3 regions of the Mesorhizobium sp. M1423 genome follow, and region 2 is predicted to be linked to each of the others. Evidence: predicted binding sites of a transcription regulator. Region 2 holds the regulator's gene; each other region holds the start of a gene.
What was found. The regulator LexA, encoded in region 2, represses DNA repair genes until DNA is damaged. The targets are predictions, from matches to a motif close to TGTTCNNNNTGTGTTCNG.

Region 1: recA (recombinase RecA) is a predicted target of LexA. The motif match lies at 2,205-2,222, and genes of this name have one in related genera.
Region 3: NKG95_RS19725 (YifB family Mg chelatase-like AAA ATPase) is a predicted target of LexA. The motif match lies at 1,974-1,991, and genes of this name have one in related genera.

What each region holds. Positions count from the first base shown of each region.
Region 1 covers NZ_JAMYKU010000010.1:144,661-151,064, reverse strand. Annotated here, with positions in the region: gene alaS (alanine--tRNA ligase) at 1-724, opposite strand, end outside; gene recA (recombinase RecA) at 983-2,080, opposite strand; gene NKG95_RS15240 (hypothetical protein) at 2,355-3,407, opposite strand; gene NKG95_RS15235 (IS1595 family transposase) at 3,545-4,423, opposite strand; gene NKG95_RS15230 (carbohydrate kinase family protein) at 4,604-5,548, shown strand; gene NKG95_RS15225 (TfoX/Sxy family protein) at 5,583-5,906, opposite strand; gene NKG95_RS15220 (GFA family protein) at 5,997-6,404, shown strand, end outside.
Region 2 covers NZ_JAMYKU010000006.1:150,600-157,003, reverse strand. Annotated here, with positions in the region: gene NKG95_RS10290 (ComEC/Rec2 family competence protein) at 1-1,737, shown strand, start outside; gene lexA (transcriptional repressor LexA) at 1,731-2,462, opposite strand; gene kynU (kynureninase) at 2,934-4,181, shown strand; gene NKG95_RS10275 (hormone-sensitive lipase) at 4,277-5,107, shown strand; gene NKG95_RS10270 (molybdopterin molybdotransferase MoeA) at 5,115-6,320, opposite strand; gene moaC (cyclic pyranopterin monophosphate synthase MoaC) at 6,320-6,404, opposite strand, start outside.
Region 3 covers NZ_JAMYKU010000015.1:120,275-126,678, forward strand. Annotated here, with positions in the region: gene NKG95_RS19720 (malate synthase G) at 1-38, shown strand, start outside; gene NKG95_RS19725 (YifB family Mg chelatase-like AAA ATPase) at 350-1,882, opposite strand; gene gshB (glutathione synthase) at 2,043-2,984, opposite strand; gene NKG95_RS19735 (GtrA family protein) at 3,201-3,575, opposite strand; gene NKG95_RS19740 (glycosyltransferase) at 3,583-4,590, opposite strand; gene NKG95_RS19745 (GtrA family protein) at 4,720-6,404, shown strand, end outside.

The DNA of each region.
Region 1 (6,404 bases), on a different contig from region 2:
CAACCCCTTGCAGGATGGAGGCCATGCGCTCGAGGCCCATGCCCGTGTCGATCGACGGACGCGGCAGGTCGACGCGCTCGTCCTTCGTCACCTGTTCATACTGCATGAACACCAGGTTCCAGAATTCGAGGAAACGGTCGCCATCCTCCTCGGGACTGCCGGGAGGGCCACCCCAGATGTGCTCGCCACGGTCGATGAATATCTCCGAACACGGCCCGCAAGGTCCGGTGTCGCCCATTGCCCAGAAATTGTCCGAGGTCGCGATGCGGATGATGCGATCGTCGGAAAGACCGGCGATCTTCTTCCAGTAGGAGGCGGCCTCGTCGTCGTTGTGATAGACGGTGACCAGCAGCTTGTCCTTCTTCAGCCCGAACTCCCTGGTGATCAGGTTCCAGGCAAGCTCTATGGCGCGCTCCTTGAAATAATCGCCGAAGGAGAAATTGCCGAGCATCTCGAAGAAGGTCAGGTGTCGCGCGGTGTAGCCGACATTGTCGAGGTCGTTGTGCTTGCCGCCGGCACGAACACTCTTCTGGGCAGTCGTCGCACGCGAATAGGGCCGCTTCTCCAGACCGGTGAAAACGTTCTTGAACTGCACCATGCCGGCATTGGTGAACATCAGCGTCGGGTCGTTGCGCGGCACCAGCGGGCTCGACGCGACGACCTCGTGACCTTCCTTGCGAAAATAGTCGAGAAATGCCGACCGGATCTCGTTGACGCCACTCATGAATACTGCCTTTTCGAGAGAACCGCCGGCTGCCGGCGGAAAATAGACATGGCCTTTTAGCGGTCGCACCGCAGCCTGTCCAGAAACACCAAATGGGCTCAAATCCCGGCTTTCACCGGCGCTTTGAAATGCGTCTGACTCGCCGTCAAACGCCAACCGCCGGCACGGGGCCGGCGGTTCAAAATGTACCGATTACGCAAACTCAAAATCAAAACATCAAATCCAAACCTGGCTGACGCTCGGGAGGCGTCGCTTTTCCTACATCGCCCCGGCGTCGTCCTCGAAACCGTCGTCGCTGCTTTCGGAGCCGCCGTTCTCAAGGAATTTCTCGGCGATCAGTCCGGCATTCTGCCTCAGCGCCAATTCGATCTCGCGCGCCGTGTCGGGATTGTCGCGCAGGAACAGTTTTGCGTTTTCGCGGCCCTGGCCGAGACGCTGCGAATTATAGGAGAACCAGGCGCCCGACTTTTCGACCACGCCAGCCTTGACGCCGAGATCGACCAGCTCGCCGGTCTTGGAGACGCCCTCGCCATACATGATGTCGAACTCGACCACCTTGAAGGGCGGCGCCAGCTTGTTCTTGACGACCTTGACGCGGGTCTGGTTGCCGACGACCTCGTCGCGATCCTTGACCGAGCCGATGCGGCGGATGTCGAGGCGCACCGAAGCATAGAATTTCAGCGCGTTGCCGCCGGTCGTCGTCTCGGGCGAACCAAACATGACGCCGATCTTCATGCGGATCTGGTTGATGAAGATGACCATGGTGTTGGAGCGCGAGATCGAGGCGGTGAGCTTGCGCAGTGCCTGGCTCATCAGGCGGGCCTGCAGGCCGGGCAGCGAATCGCCCATCTCGCCTTCGATTTCGGCCCGCGGCGTCAGCGCCGCCACCGAATCGACCACCAGCACGTCGATGGCGCCGGAGCGCACCAGCGTGTCGCAGATCTCCAGCGCCTGTTCGCCGGTATCGGGCTGCGAGATCAGCAGGTTTTCGAGATCGACGCCGAGCTTGCGGGCATAGACCGGATCGAGCGCATGCTCGGCATCGACAAAGGCGCAGATGCCGCCCTTCTTCTGGGCTTCGGCCACCGTGTGCAGCGCCAGCGTCGTCTTGCCCGAGCTTTCCGGTCCGTAGATCTCGACGATGCGGCCGCGCGGCAGGCCGCCGACGCCAAGCGCGATGTCCAACCCAAGCGAGCCGGTCGGCACCGTTTCGATCTCGACGACCTGCTCGTTCGCGCCGAGCCGCATGATCGAACCCTTGCCGAAGGCACGCTCGATTTGCGACAGCGCCGCATCCAGAGCCTTTGATTTGTCCACCGCTTTGTCCTCTACAAGCCGCAAAGAATTCTGAGCCATGATACATCACCCCGTGGTCGTCAATGGAGGCCGGACAATCCCGCAATCCTTAAAAGAATGTACCTCGTTTGTTCTCATTTGTCAATGAGCCCCAAGGATTTGAAAAATAACGGATATCCATATTTGTTCTATTTTTGTTTCGCAATTTTGCTTCCGGACGTATCCCCTTCAAGCATGTAAATATTATTCCACAACGAAATCAACGAGTCGCGCACGCCCATGGGTTGGCGTCGTGAAGGCGCTTGTCTTAACGGTCACGGTGATTCTAGCTGGGTTAGGTTACGACGCTGTAGAGCGGCCGATCCAGAATTTCAATTTCCATGATGTCGAAGGGTTGTCCGTATTCGAATCGCCCCCAATGCTCACCGCCGCTGAGAATTGGCGGGGGAGCGGTCTTCCGGCTTACGCGGAATGCGGAAGCTGTCTGATAAAATCGTCCATCGTTCACGTAAGTGATGGATATTGCAAAAAGGAAATTGGCGCTGGGGAGCCTGTAGTTGGCTTCAAACGTTTGGGGGAATGTTATATAAACGATGTCGGTTTCAGTTTCACCGGGCAAGACTGTAAAAGCATTTTTCAGCCGTTGCTCTATGCTTTGTCGCTCTTCCCGGAGGGTCTCAACAAATTCTATGAAACCGGGTTCGTAACCGGTCTCGCTAGGGCCGGGCAGTATTTCTTGTCGCCTAACATTAATTCCCAAGGCGGGAAGTTTGCCGACGTTTGTTATGGCGATCGGAGCGTTGATTTCTCCCAAAAGACCAGACTGGCCATTGGCGCCCGGCGGGAACGCAACCGCGTCGTGAATGACCTTAAATCGAAGCCACGGTCTTTGTTCGCGCGAGAGTATGAGATTGGCTTCCTTGGCGGAGGCAGTTGCATCATTTGCGGCCTGTGTCGCGTTCTTGGCCTCGGTGACCATGTCCCTAGCGTAGTCGGCGGCCCGGCGAGTATGAACGAGAGTTCCCCAAATCAAAAGGAGCCCGATCAGCGTGACGCATATCTCCGCACCGCCAATCACCAGCATGTATTTGGCCCATTTAGCCATGCCCTCTTGGGCCGCAAGATCGCGCTCAGCGCTGTCGCGTTCTCCGGCGGTCTGAGCCTTATTGTTTCCGGCTTCTATGGCGCTGGCAATGCTTTGGAGAAGGTCTTGGATGGAAGGCGTCGCTTTTGGGTTCTGGTCGGCGGATGGCTTGGTTTGGCCCTCTCCGGCGGATTGATTGCTGCCGCTGTTCCCGTCTACTGGCTGAGCGTTTGCACCGGTTGCTAAGCCGAAAGACATTCCGACAAGCGCAGCGATGATGTAGATCCAATCCCTGAAAGACATCCGGCCCGCCGCCCTAATTTCCCCTAGCGGCTGTTATCCATTACAATGGAATTGAGGGCAACAGGAGCAACAAATGACCAACAACCAAAACGCCCGCTTTGACCGCCTTCTAAAGGCGATGGTCACTAAGCCGCCGCTCACTTCCCAACAGGGCGCGGGAACGATTTCAACAAGAGATCAATCATCAAGTGCGGCTCCCGACGAAGGTTCTGGCGGAACTCGAACTCCCAAAGGTAGGTCTGCAACCACTTCTTCGAAACCGAAACGTAAGTCCCGCACATAGAGCGCTTAACGTGCGACCAAAAGGCTTCGATGTTGTTGGTGTGAACCTCGCCTGAAACGTACTGTTTCGCGCTGTGGTTCACAGTGCCGTGGCGGTATCCGTTTTCGCCAATCTCATTAAAGGCTAGCGCCTCATCCGAAGCAACGCGCGAACCTTGTTGAACCCACTTCAAAATGGCTGGCATGACGTGGCGAGCCTTACGGCTACCAATGACCTGAGTAACGACTTCACCGCCGCGTTCGATAGCGCCGAACACTACGGCCTTGTCGTCAAAGCCGCGCCGGTCAACGCCACCAAAGAAAGCCTTGTCGACTTCGACAATGCCGCCACCCTTGCCGCCTAGTGTGTTGTCGCCATCGACGTAGCCCATGTACTGGCGAATGAGGTTGCACATGCGCCAAGCGGTCTTGTAGGTCACGCCAATGGTGCGCTGGACTTCCTTGGCGGACACGCCGTTGCGAGATGACGTGAACAGGAACATGACGGTGAACCAGTCGCGCAAAGAGGTGCGCGTGGCTTCGAACGGCGTGCCAGCGGTCGGATAGACCTGCGCACCGCAGAAATCGCACTCATAGCAGCGGCGAGCCTTCACGCGGTGAAACTTGGCGTCGCGATGACATTTAGCGCAGGAATGCCGCAAGCCGTACCGCGTGACCATGAGGTGGTCGAGGCAGGCATCTTCGGTCGTGAAGCGCTCTTGGAACTGGCGAAGGGTCGGAAGTTTGTTGCTCATGCATCATTATGTAGCATGCCGATTTACATGTTTCAAGGGGATACATCCGTTTGCTTCCGGATGTATCCCGCCTCGCATGCGGCGCCGTTGCCGTCACCATCCGAATCGCACCCGCGATTGCAGGGTTCCGCCCGGCGACCTAGTCTCCTCCCGGGCAACAGCAAAGGGCATTTTGCCGGCATGATGAACTCCCCGACGATCCTGGCCGTGGGCGGCGCCTATATCGAGCGGCGCGGCCGGGTTGCGGGCGCCTTCGTGCCGGCCGCTTCCAACCCCGGCACGATGCGCGAGCATGTCGGCGGCGCCGTCTTCAACGCCCTACGCTGTGCGGTGCGGCGCGGCGTCTCGGCCTCGCTGCTTTCGGTGCGCGGCGGCGATGCCCCGGGCGACACGGTTTTACGCGCCGTCACCGAGGCCGGCATTGCCGATTTGTCGGCGGTGTTCCTCGACCGAGCAACGCCAAGCCATACGATGCTGGTCGATAGCGACGGCAGGCTGATCGCCGGCCTTGCCGACATGGTGCTCTACGAGCTGGCGCTTCCCAAGCAGATCCGCCGCGCCAAGGTGCGCGAAGCGATCGATTCAGCCGACGCGGTGTTGTGCGACGCCAACCTACCGTCTTCCGCGGTGGAGCGGCTGGCTGCTCTCGCCGCCGGCAAGCCGGTGTTTGCGCTTGCCGTCTCGCCCAGCAAAGCGGCGCGGCTGACGCCGGTGCTTAACCTTCTGGCACTCGCCTTCATGAACCGGCACGAGGCCGGCGTGCTCGCCGGCGTCGACATCGATGCTGATGATCAAGGCATCGTCGACGGCCTGAGACGCGCCGGTCTGAAAAGCGGCGTGGTGACCGCCGGCGATGATCCAGTGCTCGGTTTCGACGAAACCGGCGCATTTTCGATCCTGCCACCGCCGATACACAAGCGGGCGGATATGAGCGGCGCCGGCGACGCGCTGGCAGGTGCCACGATCGCCGCCCGGCTGCGCGGCCTGACGCTGCGCGCGGCACTGTGCGAAGGCGTTGCCGCAGCTATGCTCACCGTCGAGAGCGCCGATACTGTTGCGGCCTTCAGCGGTGCCGGCTTTGCCGAGGCGCTGGCGCTCGTGCCCGAGGCGCGGGACCTGGCGTGAAATGCGGCCCAGAATTGCCGAAGCATGACGCAGCCTATTTGCCGGCGCGCCGTCCCGCCTCGTAGGCGCGGCGCGCCCAGATCGCCATCTCGTCGGGGTCGTCGAAAGCGCTGTCGGGAACGCTCCAATAGGGCATCGACACCAGCTTTCCGTGGCGCGAGCCGGTATAGGTCCATTGCCGGCAGCCGGCCGCTTCGAAATCCGGGGCGCTTTCGGCGTCGGCCTTCAGCATCAATTCGCCACGGATGACAATGGCGACGATGACGCCATCGAAATAGATGCCCTTGCCGCCGAACAGCTTGCGGATGCTGACCGGGCCGAGGCCTTCGAAAAGCTCTTCTATGCGCTCGTTGTCCATGGCGCGATCATGTCACCGGGATTTCCCCTTGTCATCGCCGCTACCGGCACCATCCTGACAAGTTCAGAATCAGTTTCATCGGAGTTTTTCATGCCGCTTCTGCTCAAAGGGTCCTGCCGGTGCAATGCCGTGCGTTTCGAGGTGGAAAGCCACACGCCGGTGCCGTTCATGCTGTGCTACTGCTCGATCTGCCGCAAGCAGCAGGGCGGCGGCGGTTTCGCCATCAATCTCGGCGCCGATTACGAGACGCTGAAAATCGAGGGCAAGCGCCATCTCGGCGTCTACCGGGCCGAGATCGAGGACGACGAGCACCCGCAAAGCGAGATCTCGACGGGCGAACGGAACTTCTGCACGAAATGCGGGACGGCACTCTGGCTCTACGATCCAACCTGGCCGGAGCTGGTGCATCCGTTTGCCTCGGCGATCGACACAAACCTGCCGAAGCCGCCGGAGAAGGTGCATCTGATGCTGAAATACAAGGCGAACTGGGTCGAGCCC
Region 2 (6,404 bases):
CCGGTGCGGCCCGACAGCTATGATTTCTCCTTCGACAGCTATTTCGCCGGTATCGGCGGCAGCGGCTTTTTTCTCGGCAATCCGAAAGTCGTGTCGTCGGGCAGCATGCCGCTTGCCGCGCGGCTTTCTTCCTCGATCGAAGACGCGCGCGAATCCATCGCCGACCATATCCGCAGCCGCATCGGCGGCGCCGAGGGCGAGATTGCTGCTGCGCTGATCGTCGGCGTGCGCGCCGGCATTCCCGAGGAGATCAACGAAGCGATGCGGCGTACAGGCATCTATCACATCATCTCCATCTCGGGGCTGCATATGGCGTTGGTCGCCGGCACCATCATGGCGCTGCTACGCGGCACCTTTGCGTTGTTTCCCGATTTCTCATCGCGACGGCCGGTCAAGAAATATGCCGCGGCCGCCGCGCTTTTTTCGATTGCGGCCTACCTCGTCTTTTCCGGCATTGTGGTGGCGGCCGAACGCAGCTTCATCATGCTGGCGGTGATGCTTATCGCCGTGCTGTTCGACCGGGCCGCGCTCACCATGCGCAACCTGGCGATCTCGGCCATCGCGGTCATTCTGGTGTCGCCGCACGAGGTGGTCGGTCCGAGCTTCCAGATGTCCTTCGCCGCGACGGCGGCCCTTGTCGGCGCCTATGCAGGCTGGTCCGATTACCGCGCCGGCAGGGCCACCACGCCGCCGCCGCGGTTGTCGCCGCTACGCTTTGCCGCTCGAAAGGTCCTGCTGGGCATGGGCGGCCTGGCGATGACCTCGATCATTGCAGGGAGCGCCACGGCGCTTTTCGCCATATGGCATTTCCAGCGCGTGGCGCCGCTCAGCCTGTTCGCCAATCTGGCCATCATGCCTATCGTCTCACTGGTCGTCATGCCCTTCGCCGTCCTCAGTGCGCTGGCGATGCCGTTCGGCGCGGATGGGCCTTTCCTCTACGTGATGGGCAAGGGGCTGACGGCGATGATCGCCCTGTCCGGGTGGATCTCCGAGCGCTCGCCGATCGATGCGGTCGGGCTGATTTCGCTGAGATCTGTCCTTTTGGTGACGATCGCCCTCGTCATTGCCAGCATGGCGACGACCTGGTTGCGGCTCGTGGCCCTTCCTTTTGCGCTCGCCGGCTTGCTGACGACAACGCAGACGCGCGTACCCGATGTATTGATCTCGGAGGACGCACGGCTGGTCGCGCTGCCAATCGGCAGCGGTGAACTCGCGGTCAACCGGGCACGCCCGAATGAGTTCACCATCGACAACTGGAAACGCGCGCTCACATCAGAGGCTATCGTCGCGCCAGAAACACCTGGAAAGAACGATCCGCAATTCGACATTGCCGATCCGGCCGACCTACCGCCGGGCATGCCGTTCATTTGCACGGACGGTCTCTGCCTTGCCAGGCATCCATCCGGCGCGATCATCGCGCAAGCCAAGGACCGCGATACTGCACGGCCAGCCTGCGCCTTTGCCAGCTTGATCGTCATCGACGACGCCACCGCCCATAATCCCTGCTACTACGACCGGCTGGTCCTCGTCGTCACCAAACGGCAACTGGCGCGCGCGGGAAGTGCGGCCGTCTATTTCGATCCACAAGCGGCAACATGCGCCGAAATCCGCTTCGCCGTCGAAAAATCATACCGGCCCTGGCACGTGCAGCGGAAATTTTCACGCACGGCGCGGGGCATGCCGCCATACCGCAGAGCCGACAAGCCAAAAGCCGGCGCCAAGGGCGCAACTCAGTAGCGGCGGATCAACCCGACGAGCTTGCCTTGTACCTTGACCCTGTCTGGCCCGAAGATGCGCGTCTCGTAGGCCGGATTGGCCGCTTCCAGGGCGATCGAGGCGCCTTTGCGGCGGAACCGCTTCAGCGTCGCTTCCTCCTCGTCGACCAGTGCCACCACGATCTCACCAGGGCTCGCCGTATCGGCATTGCGGATGATCACCGTGTCGCCGTCGAAAATGCCAGCCTCGATCATCGAATCGCCTTTGACCTCAAGCGCATAATGCTCGCCGCCCATGATCATGTCCGGCGGCACCGAGATCGAATGCGTCTGGTGCTGGATGGCATCGATCGGCACACCAGCGGCGATGCGGCCCATCACCGGGATAGACACGGCGGCAACGACATCGTCGTCATTGCCGGCTGCAGGGACGCGCGACGATGTCGGCTTGCCCTGCCGAGGACCTTGCCCAAGACTGCCCTGGATGACACTCGGCGAGAACTTGCGTGCCGCATTGAGGCCGGGGGCGATCGAATCGGGCAGGCGCAGCACCTCCAGCGCACGGGCCCGGTTGGGCAAACGGCGAATGAAGCCGCGCTCCTCCAGCGCCGTAATCAGCCGGTGGATTCCCGATTTGGAAGCCAGGTCGAGCGCTTCCTTCATCTCGTCGAAGGAGGGCGGGATACCGCTTTCCTTCAGCCTTTCGTGGATGAACATAAGCAGTTCGTGTTGTTTGCGCGTCAGCATAGCGACCCCCAACAGAATCAGAAAAACAAACCCAGAACAAACACTATCTGTTCCAGTTGTGTTCCGCAACTGTTTAAAGTTTAATGAATGTGTTAGGGCTCGGGAAACGATACCACTCACCAAACCGGAACGCTGCATTTTCACCGCCGCGGGCCTCATCGCCTTGATTCTGCTTTCGTTTTCGGCCTCTGGGTTCCCAGAAGGCGGCACTGGTATCGGCCGTCAGCCGGCAAAGGGGCACGGAATTGAAGCCGTATCGACTGTGCGGTTGGCCAATGCACCGTGAACGAAACGAACTCAAAACGCCAACCTTGGGTTGGCTTGGCTCCTGGTTTCCACCGCGTGGTCAGGCAACTTGTCGCCGGTGGGGCCTTGCTGCGCGATACCAGGTAATGGAGAACCGCTCGTGACCGATGGATGCCGTCGATGCGTGTCCGGCGTAGCGGTGAATCTTGGGGGAGCAGACAAATCATGACAGGAATTCCCGATCTCGTGGCCACAAAGGCGTTGGATGCTGCAGATCCGCTGCGCGCGATGCGCGACCGCTTTGTGCTGCCGCAAGGAGTGATCTATCTCGACGGCAATTCGCTAGGGGCCGCTTCGCGTGCCGCTTTCGATGAATTGAGCAAGGCAGCGACCGAAGAATGGGCGCATGATCTCATCCGCGCCTGGAACACGGCCGGCTGGTTCAACATGCCACTCGAACTCGGCGACCAGCTCGGGCGCCTGATCGGTGCCGCGGCCGGCCAGACGGTGGTCTGCGACACGACATCGGTCAACATCTACAAGCTGCTGCACGCCGCCATGGCCATGCGGCCGGAGCGGCAGGTCATCGTCGCCGAGGGCGACAGTTTTCCGACAGACCTCTATATGGCTGACGGTGTGGTTTCGATGCGAAAAGATACGCTGCTTCGCCTCTCGGGGGTCGACGCGCCGAGCATCGAAGAGCTGATCGACGAAGGCACCGCCGTGGTGCTGGTCAACCACGTCAACTACAAGTCGGGCGAACTGCGCGACATGCCGGCGCTGACGCGCAGGGCCCAGGAGGCCGGGGCGATGATCGTCTGGGATCTCTGCCACACCGCCGGTGCGATGCCAGTCGAGCTCGACAAGGCAAACGCCGATTTTGCCGTTGGTTGCACCTACAAATATCTGAATGGCGGACCGGGCGCGCCTGCCTTCATCTATGCGGCTGAGCGGCATCTTGCCGACATCCAGCAGCCGCTCACCGGCTGGTGGGGCCATGCACGGCCCTTCGCCTTCGAGCCAGGCTATGCGGCCGGCACCGGCATCCGCCGGTTTCTGTGCGGCACCCAGCCGGTCCTGTCGATGCGCACGCTGAAGGGCGCGCTCGACATCTGGAACGATGTCGACATGACGGCGGTGCGCAAGAAGAGCATCGCGCTGGCCGATCTGTTCATCGAGCTTGTCGAGGCAAAGTGCGGCACTTACGGGCTAACGCTCGAAAGCACGCGCGACGGGGAAAAACGCGGCAGCCAGATTTCATTCATGCACGAGCATGGCTACCAGATCATGCATGCGCTGATCGAACGTGGCGTGATCGGCGATTTTCGCGCGCCATCGACCATGCGCTTCGGCTTCACCCCGCTCTATGTCGGCTATGCCGATGTCTGGCAGGCCGTCGAAGTGCTTGAGGACATCCTGCGCACCGGTGCGTGGAAGGATGCGCGCTTCGCCATCAAGGCGGCTGTCACTTGAGATTGATGCGAGAGCTGGAATCGTGAGGCTGGCGACGACGCGCCGCGCGATGCTCACGCTCGTTGCAGGGCCATATTGCCAGGGGAGGGCGCAGGGTGTTCGAACGTCACATTGCCGATTGGGACAACGCCTATGCCAACGGCGCCAACATAGCCGGCAGCGATCGCTGGCCGGCGGCCTGGGTCGAGCCCGCGCGGGTTTTTCGCGACGTGCTTTCGACCGAGGGCCGGGCGCGGCTCGACATGGCCTATGGCGATGGCCCACGCAACCGGCTCGATCTTTTCCTGCCGGCCACCAAGCCCAAGGGGCTCGTGGTGTTCGTCCATGGCGGCTACTGGATGGCATTCGACAAGAGTTTCTGGTCGCATCTTGCCGCTGGCGCTGTTGATCGCGGCTATGCCGTGGCGATGCCGTCCTACACGCTCTGTCCGCAGATGCGCATTGGCGGCATCGTCAAGGAAGTCGGCGCGGCGATCGGCAAGGCGGCGGGGATGGTCGCAGGGCCGCTGATGCTGACCGGACACTCGGCCGGTGGCCATCTTGTTAGCCGGATGGTTACGACGACGACGCCGCTGGCGCCCGAAATTGTCCGGCGCATTCGCCATGTCGTATCGATCTCGGGTGTGCACGATTTGCGCCCGATCATGCGCACCGGCATGAACGAGACGCTGGCGATCGATGAGGCCGAGGCGCAGGCCGAAAGCCCGGTGCTGCTGCGCCCGATGGACAAGGCCCGCCTGACCTGCTGGGCCGGCGGCGGCGAGCGCGCCGAATTCCTGCGCCAGAGCGCGTTGCTGGCCAACATCTGGATCGGCCTGGGTGCCGCGACCAGTTCGGTGGTCGAGCCTGACCGGCATCATTTCAACATCATCGACGGTTTGGCCGATCCAGACCATCCGCTGACCCGGACCTTGATCTCGGAGTGAGGCAGGTTCAGCGTAGCATCAGCACGTCGCAAGCGGCGCCCGCCGCCGCGGCGGGCGTGAACGGCGCACGGACGATCAGCCCGTTGGCATCGGCCAGCATTTTCAGCATCGAGGAATCCTGGATGCTGAACGGCGTCGCCACGAGCGTGCCGGCGTCAGCGCTGACAACAGCCCGCACATAATCCTGCCTGAGATCATTGGCCGGCATGGCAGCACCGAGCCGTGCCTGACGCATATCCTGCTGAAAGGCGCGGCCGCCGAGCCGCGCCAGCAGCGGCTTCAGGAAGAGCTGGGTGCAGACCAGGCTCGCCACCGGATTGCCGGGCAGGCCGATGCAGCGGATGTCGCCCAGCCGCCCGAACATCAGCGGCTTGCCGGGCCGCATGGCGATCTTCCAGAAATCGAGCGTCATGCCTTGCCCGGTCAGCACGTCATGGACGAAGTCGTGGTCACCGACCGAGGCGCCGCCCAGCGTGACGATGACGTTCGCGCCAGCCTTCACGGCCTTTTCCACCAGCGCAGCGATCGCCTCCCTGCGGTCCGGCGCGATGCCAAGGTCGAGCGCGCGCGCACCGACCGACTGTGCGGCGGCGGCGACGCCATAGGCGTTGGAGGAGATGATCTGGTCGGGGCCAAGCTCGCTGCCCGGCGGCAGCAATTCGTCGCCGGTGGCGATGATGGCGACCAGCGGCCGTTTGACCACGCCGACCTCGGGGTGGTTGGCCGATGCCGCCAGCGACAAGGCCGCAGGGTCGAGCAGGCGGCCTTTGTGCAGCAGGACGTCGCCTTTGGCGAAATCGAGCCCGAGGCGGCGGATGTTTCGCCCCTGCACGGTCGGCTCCGTCACTTCGACGACACCGCGGCCGAGATCGCGGACGTTCTCCTGGATGACGATGGTGTCGGCGCCTTCGGGAAGCGGCGCGCCGGTGAAGATACGGACGGCCTGCCCCTGCTGCACCGTCCCGGCAAAGCCGCTTCCGGCCGGCGCCATGCCGACCACCGAAAGCTTTGCTGGTAAGGACGCGATATCAGCCGCCCGCACGGCATAGCCGTCCATGGCGGAGGCGTTGAACGGCGGCTGGGTGCGGAGCGCCACAACCGGCTCCGCCAGCACGCGGTCGGCGGCATCCAGCAGCGCGACGCGTTCGCCCTGCAGTGCAGCTGCGCCGTCCAACAGGCGCTCGAGCGCCTCAGCAACTGGGACCAGCGCCATCAGCGGCCTGCCTCGGTGACCCCATCTTCGGTGATCTTGTAGTCGCCGGATTTGCCGCCGGTCTTTTCAACCAGCCTGATGCCG
Region 3 (6,404 bases), on a different contig from region 2:
CGCGGCGGCTGGAACTGAAGGCGAAGCAGGGCGCTTGAGGCGAAGGTTAGCAGGCATGACGGACAGACCCCAAGGACGGCGGACGGGGTAGCGCCGACGTCCCCCTCCCCCTTGAGGGGAGGGTGGCCCGAAGGGCCGGGAGGGGTCTTGCGTGAAGTGCGCCGACTCCCATTCCGGCGACAAGAACGGGAACGAGGATTGTCTTAGCGACTGACACTCGGTGCCACCTTGATCGGCCGCATATGGCGCAGACGCCGCGTATGGCGCAGACGTTAAAGGCAGAGCATATCACCGGCGACCCCACCCGGCCCCTCTTCGCGGCCACCCTCCCCTCGAGGGGGAGGGAAACCTACGCCGCCTGCGCCATCCGCTCCGAGCTCATGCGGTAGGAAATCGCTTCGGCCAGATGGATGCGGCCGACCGTCTCGCTGGCCTCGAGATCGGCCAGTGTCCGCGCCACCTTCAGCACCCGATGGTAAGCCCGCGCGGAAAAGCCGAGCTTTTCGCTGGCATCCCTAAGCAGCGACAGGCCGGCTGCATCGGGCATGGCGATCTCCTCGATGACCGACGGCGAGCAATGCGCGTTGGTGGTGGCGGAGGTCGCGCCGAGCCGTTCGAAACGCTCACGCTGGATCGTACGGGCACGGGCGACGCGTAGTGCTACCGCCGCGCTTTTCTCCGCTCGGTCCGGCCGGATCAGATCGCTGGCCGAAACCGCCGGTACCTCGATCCTGAGATCGATGCGATCGAGCAGCGGGCCGGAAATGCGCGCCTGGTAGTCGGTGCGGCAGCGGTCGCCGCGCAGGCAGCGATAGCCTGACTCGCCGGCCATGCCGCAGCGGCACGGGTTCATCGCCGCGACCAGCTGGATGCGCGCCGGATAGGTGACGCGATGGTTGGCGCGCGCGATCATGCAGTCGCCGGTCTCCAGCGGCTGGCGCAGCGCATCGAGCGCCTGCGGCGAGAATTCGGGAAACTCGTCGAGGAACAGCACGCCGTGATGGGCAAGCGAGGCCTCGCCCGGCCGCACGCGCAAGCCGCCGCCGACCATCGCCGCCATCGAGGCCGAATGATGCGGCGCGCGGAACGGCCGCCGGTCGGTGAGCTTTCCTTCGCCGAGTTCGCCGGCCACCGACGCGATCATCGAGACTTCGAGCAATTCCTTCGGCGCAAGCGGCGGCAGGATCGACGGCAGCCGCTGCGCCAGCATCGATTTGCCGGACCCGGGCGGACCGACCATCAGCAGATTGTGGCCGCCGGCTGCCGCCACCTCCAGCGCCCGCTTGGCGGTCTCTTGCCCCTTGATGTCGGCAAGGTCGGGCAGGTCGCGCGCCGAAGCATGGATGCCGGCTTCCGGCCGCGACAGGACCTGCGTGCCGCGAAAATGATTGGCGATGGCGATCAGGCTGCGCGGCGCCAATATGTCGAAATCCTTGCCGGCCCACGCCGCTTCCGGCCCGCAGGCGAACGGGCAGATCAGGCCCTTGCCTTCGGCATTGGCGCCGATCGCCGCCGGCAGCGCGCCGGCCACCGCGGCAATGGTGCCGTCGAGCGATAATTCGCCAAGCACGACATAGCCGGCCAGCATGTCGCCCGGAATGGCGCCGAGTGCCGCCATCAAACCGAGCGCGATCGGCAGATCGTAATGGCTGCCCTCCTTGGGCAGGTCGGCAGGCGCCAGATTGACGGTGACCTTCTTCGACGGCATCGACAGGCCGGATGCATGCAGCGCCGCCTGCACCCGCTCGCGGCTTTCGGCTACAGCCTTGTCGGCCAGGCCGACGATGTGCATGTTGACCTTGCCCGGCGCGATCATCACCTGCACGTCGACCGGCACGGCCTCGATGCCCTGGAAAGCAACCGTGCGAACCCGCGCCACCATGTCTTCACCCCGGCTGCAGGCTTGCCCCAAGCCCTTGCGATCATGCCGCGAACGGCGTCACCGGAGACAACCACAGATTTCCGGCGAAGGCAAGAACATTTGGGGAACGGCTGAACGCAGCGGCTCCAATGGGTTGCAACGCGGCCGCTCCGAAGCGAGACTAGTTACGCTTGCCCTCCACCGCATCCCAGAACAGGCTGGCGATGTCGGCGCCGCCGAAGCGCTTCACTTCGCGTATGCCGGTCGGTGAGGTCACGTTGATCTCGGTCATGTAGTCGCCGATGACGTCGATGCCGACGAGGATGAAGCCGCGCTCCCTCAGCCACGGGCCGATGCGGGCACAGATCTCGCGTTCGCGCTCTGTCAGCTCGGTCTTTTCGGCGCGGCCGCCGACATGCATGTTGGAGCGCGAATCGTGCTCGGCCGGCACGCGGTTGATGGCGCCGACCGGCTCGCCGTCAATCAGGATGATGCGTTTGTCGCCGGCGCGCACCTCCTTGAGGTAGCGCTGCACGATGTAGGGTTCGCGGAACATCTGGCCGAACATTTCGAGCAGCGAGGCGAGGTTGCGGTCGGCCTCGTGCAGGTGGAAGATGCCGGCGCCGCCATTGCCGTAGAGCGGCTTGACGATGATGTCGCCAAACTCCTTGCGGAAGGCGGCGACTTCGAGCGGATCCTTGGTGATCAGCGTGTCCGGCATCAGGTCGGGAAATTCGGTGACGAAGATCTTTTCCGGGCTGTTGCGCACCCAGGCCGGGTCGTTGACCACCAGCGTCTTCGGATGGATGCGCTCGAGGATATGCGTGGTGGTGATGTAGTTCATGTCGAAGGGCGGATCCTGCCGCAAAAGGATGACGTCCATCTCCGAAAGATCGGTACGGATTTCTTCGCCCAGTGAATAATGGCTGCCCTTCTCGTCGCGGACCTGCATCGCCTCGATGCGGGCAAACACCTTGCCGTCGCGCAGCGACAGCCGGTCGGGCGTGTAGTGGAACAGCTGGTGGCCGCGCCGCTGCGCTTCCAGCGACAGCGCAAACGACGTGTCGCCGGCAATCGACACGGTGGAGATGTGGTCCATCTGGACGGCGACTTTCAGGGGCATGGCAGCTCTCCGGCGCACTTGCAGCGATCCACTTGGATGCACAAAGTACGCTCCAACACTTTTGAATCCATGCATCGTGCTGTCCGAAAATCGATTCCGATTTTCGCGCCGATGCATCGACGACAGCGATATAAGGAAATCGGCGGCTTCTGCCAATCGGCCAAGGTCATGATGAGGCTGCGCTTCGTTTGGCGCAGATCCCAATGCGATGTGCCGTCAGCGATCGAAGACCAGCTTGGAATAGCCGAGGAAGGACAGCGCCATGGCAATCAGCGAGGCGACCGCAAGGGCGATGAGCGGCGACACCGTCGGCAGCGCGAACAGGATGGCGCAATAGACGAGATAATTGACGACGCTGGTGGCAATGCCGACGCCGCCATAGCGTGCGCCCTCTTGCGCGATGCCGCGTCTGGAAGGCGAAAACGTCAGATGGCGGTTGATCAACCAGGTGACGGACAGGGCAAAACCGATCGAAATGATGCGAGCCGCGAATGGTCCGAGCGGCGCTATCGTCAGCACCAGCCAAAGCGCCGCCGCATCGGCGACGAAGCCGACGCCGCCGGCGAAAATGAAGCGGGCGAGGCGTCCCATTCAGGCTCTAGGCCGCGCGCGGGGTCTTGCCCGGTCCGGCCTTCAAAGTCGCGAGGGCGCTTGCACGTTCACGTTCGACGCGACCGGAAGGCATCGACAGATAGAAGATGCGCTTCTGCTCGGCCCGGCCGCGCGACACCGAATCGAGGATTACCCCGGTCACCGCCGCCAGCATCGACAGCAGCAGCAGCCCGACCGACAGCACCCAGGTCGGCATGCGCGGCACAAGCCCGGTTTCGGCGAACTCGATCAGCACCGGCGCCATCAGGAACAGGCTCGATGCCAGGAAGAACACCGAAAAAGCGCCGAAGAAACGCAGCGGCTGTGTCTCCTTCATCAGCATGGCGAACATCCACAGGATCTTCGCGCCGTCGCGAAAGGTCGACAGCTTCGACGAGGAGCCTTCCGGCCGGCGGCCATAGTCGAGCCCGATCTCGCTCACCGGCAATTTGAGCTGCGAGGCGTGCACCGACATTTCGGTCTCGATCTCGAAACCGCCGGAAACGGCGGGAAAGCTCTTGACGAAGCGCCTGGTGAAGGCGCGGTACCCCGAGAAGATATCGGTAAAGTCCGAGCCGAACAGCCGCTTGTAGAGGCTGTTGAAGATGCGGTTGCCGAAGGCATGGCCAGTCCTGCCGGCATCGTCGGCGACGCCGCGCCTGGTGCCCACCACCATGTCGGAGCGCTCGGTCAGCAGCGTGTTGATCAGTTGCGGCGCGTCCTCCGGCGCATAGGTGCCGTCGCCGTCGGCCATCAGATAGATGTCGGCCTCGATGTCGGCGAACATGCGGCGCACGACATTGCCTTTGCCCTGGCGCGGCTCGCGCACCACGATGGCGCCGGCGGCGCGGGCTCGGAGCGCCGTCAGATCGCGCGAATTGTTGTCGTAGACATATATCGCGGCGGCAGGCAGCGTCTCGCGAAAGCGCCGCACCACTTCGCCGATCGTCAGCTCCTCATTGTAGCAAGGCAGGAGCACGGCGATGCTCGGCTCATGGCGCACTTCTTGTGGCATTTTCGTCTCCGGATGCCCTGTGAGGTCCCTGACCGCTCAAACGCCGGCCTCGCTCGGGCGGCTTTACTATTTATTGAAGCTGTTAAGGCTAGGTTTAAACCGCCCCGTATTCCTTCCAAAGGTCCTGATATGAGCACAGCCGACGATGGCGCCTCCATTTGGAGGTCCGATATCGCGCTGGCGCTGCTTGCCACGCTGCTGGCGCTTGCCGTCAATGCCTTTGCCGGTTTCCCGGAACTGACCAATGCCGGCGGCGACAACGACAATCTGCTGCGCCTTGTCGAAGTTCGCGACATGCTGGCCGGCCAAAGCTGGTTCGATCTGCACCAGTACAGGATGGGCCTGGAAGGCGGCTTCGTCATGCACTGGTCGCGGCTGGTCGATGCGCCGATCGCCGCCATCACGGCCGTGTCGGCCCTGACCGGGAGCACGGTCTTTGCCGAGAATTTTGCGCAAGTGCTGTGGCCGGCGCTGCTCTTTTGCCTGACCGTGTTTTTCACCGCTCGCACCGCGCGCAGCTTTGCCGGTGACGGCGCCGTGCTGCCCGCTGTCGTCGTCGGCGCCGCCGCACTGCACTTCCTCGGCATTTTTTCGCCTGGCGCGCTCGATCACCACAATGTCCAGCTGATGCTGAGCATGGCCAGCCTGAGCCTTCTGCTTGAAGCGCCGTTGCGCAGGCCGGCGGCACTACTCTCCGGCCTGTGCGCCGGATTGATGCTGGCCGTCGGCATGGAAACCGCGCCTTATGTCGCCACCATCGGCGCCTCTGTCGCCACGCTGTTTGCCCTCGACGCCGATGGCGAGAGGCCGATTGCCAGGGATTTCGGCCTCGGCTTTGCCGGCGTGTCCGCTCTCATCTTTGTCGCCACCATCGCACCGTCCGCCTGGGGTCAGGCGCAATGCGACGCCTTCTCGACCGTGCAGTTCGTCGTCGCAGCGATTGCCGGAACCGGCCTTGCGGCGATAGCGTCGGTCGAGCCCGCTGGCCGCACGCGCCAACGGCGCATCGCCTCGCTTGGCCTGCTTGCCCTGATATTGGCCGCAGTCGTCGTCTTTTTGTTCCCGCAATGCCTGGCAGCGCCCTATGCCAACCTCGATCCGCGCCTCAAGGAGCTATGGCTTGATCACATCGACGAGGCGCAATCGCTGTTCAAGCTTCTCGCTGAAGATCCGGCCGGGGTGGTGGCGCGCTATGCTACGCCGCTCATCGCGCTCGTGCTGATGGCGCTTCGCCTTGGCCGTGGCGGCTGGCGGCGGCAGGACAGCCTTGTCGGCACGCTGCTTGTCGTGGCCTTCATCGTCAGTGCCTGGCAGGTGCGCGGTTCGACATTCTCGATCGCCTTCGCCGTCATCCCGCTTGCTGCCTGGATTGCCAAATGGCGTCAACGGGCCGAGGCCAGCCCGTCGCGCGGCGTGGCGCTGCGCATGGCCGCCGTCTGGCTGGTTTCGGTGAATGCCGTCTGGACTGGGGCTGCCGCGGCGACCTCGGTCGCCTTCGAGGACAGCAATACCGCCGCCGATAATGGCGACGGCGCCGATGTCGCTTGCCAGCGCATGGCCTCCTTTGCGGCGCTTGGCCGCCTGCCCGGCACCACGGTGCTGGCAATTTCCAATCTCGGATCGCCGATCCTGGCCTATTCCGGACACCGCGTCTTCGCCGGGCCTTATCATCGCAACGTCGCCGGCAACCTGCTGGCGCTCGATGCCTTCCTTGGGTCCGATGCCGATGCCAGGACAATCCTGGCGGATCATCACGTCGGCCTCGTCGCATTGTGCCCCGGCAGCCCCGAAAGCAAGCTCCTCGCCGCCAAGGC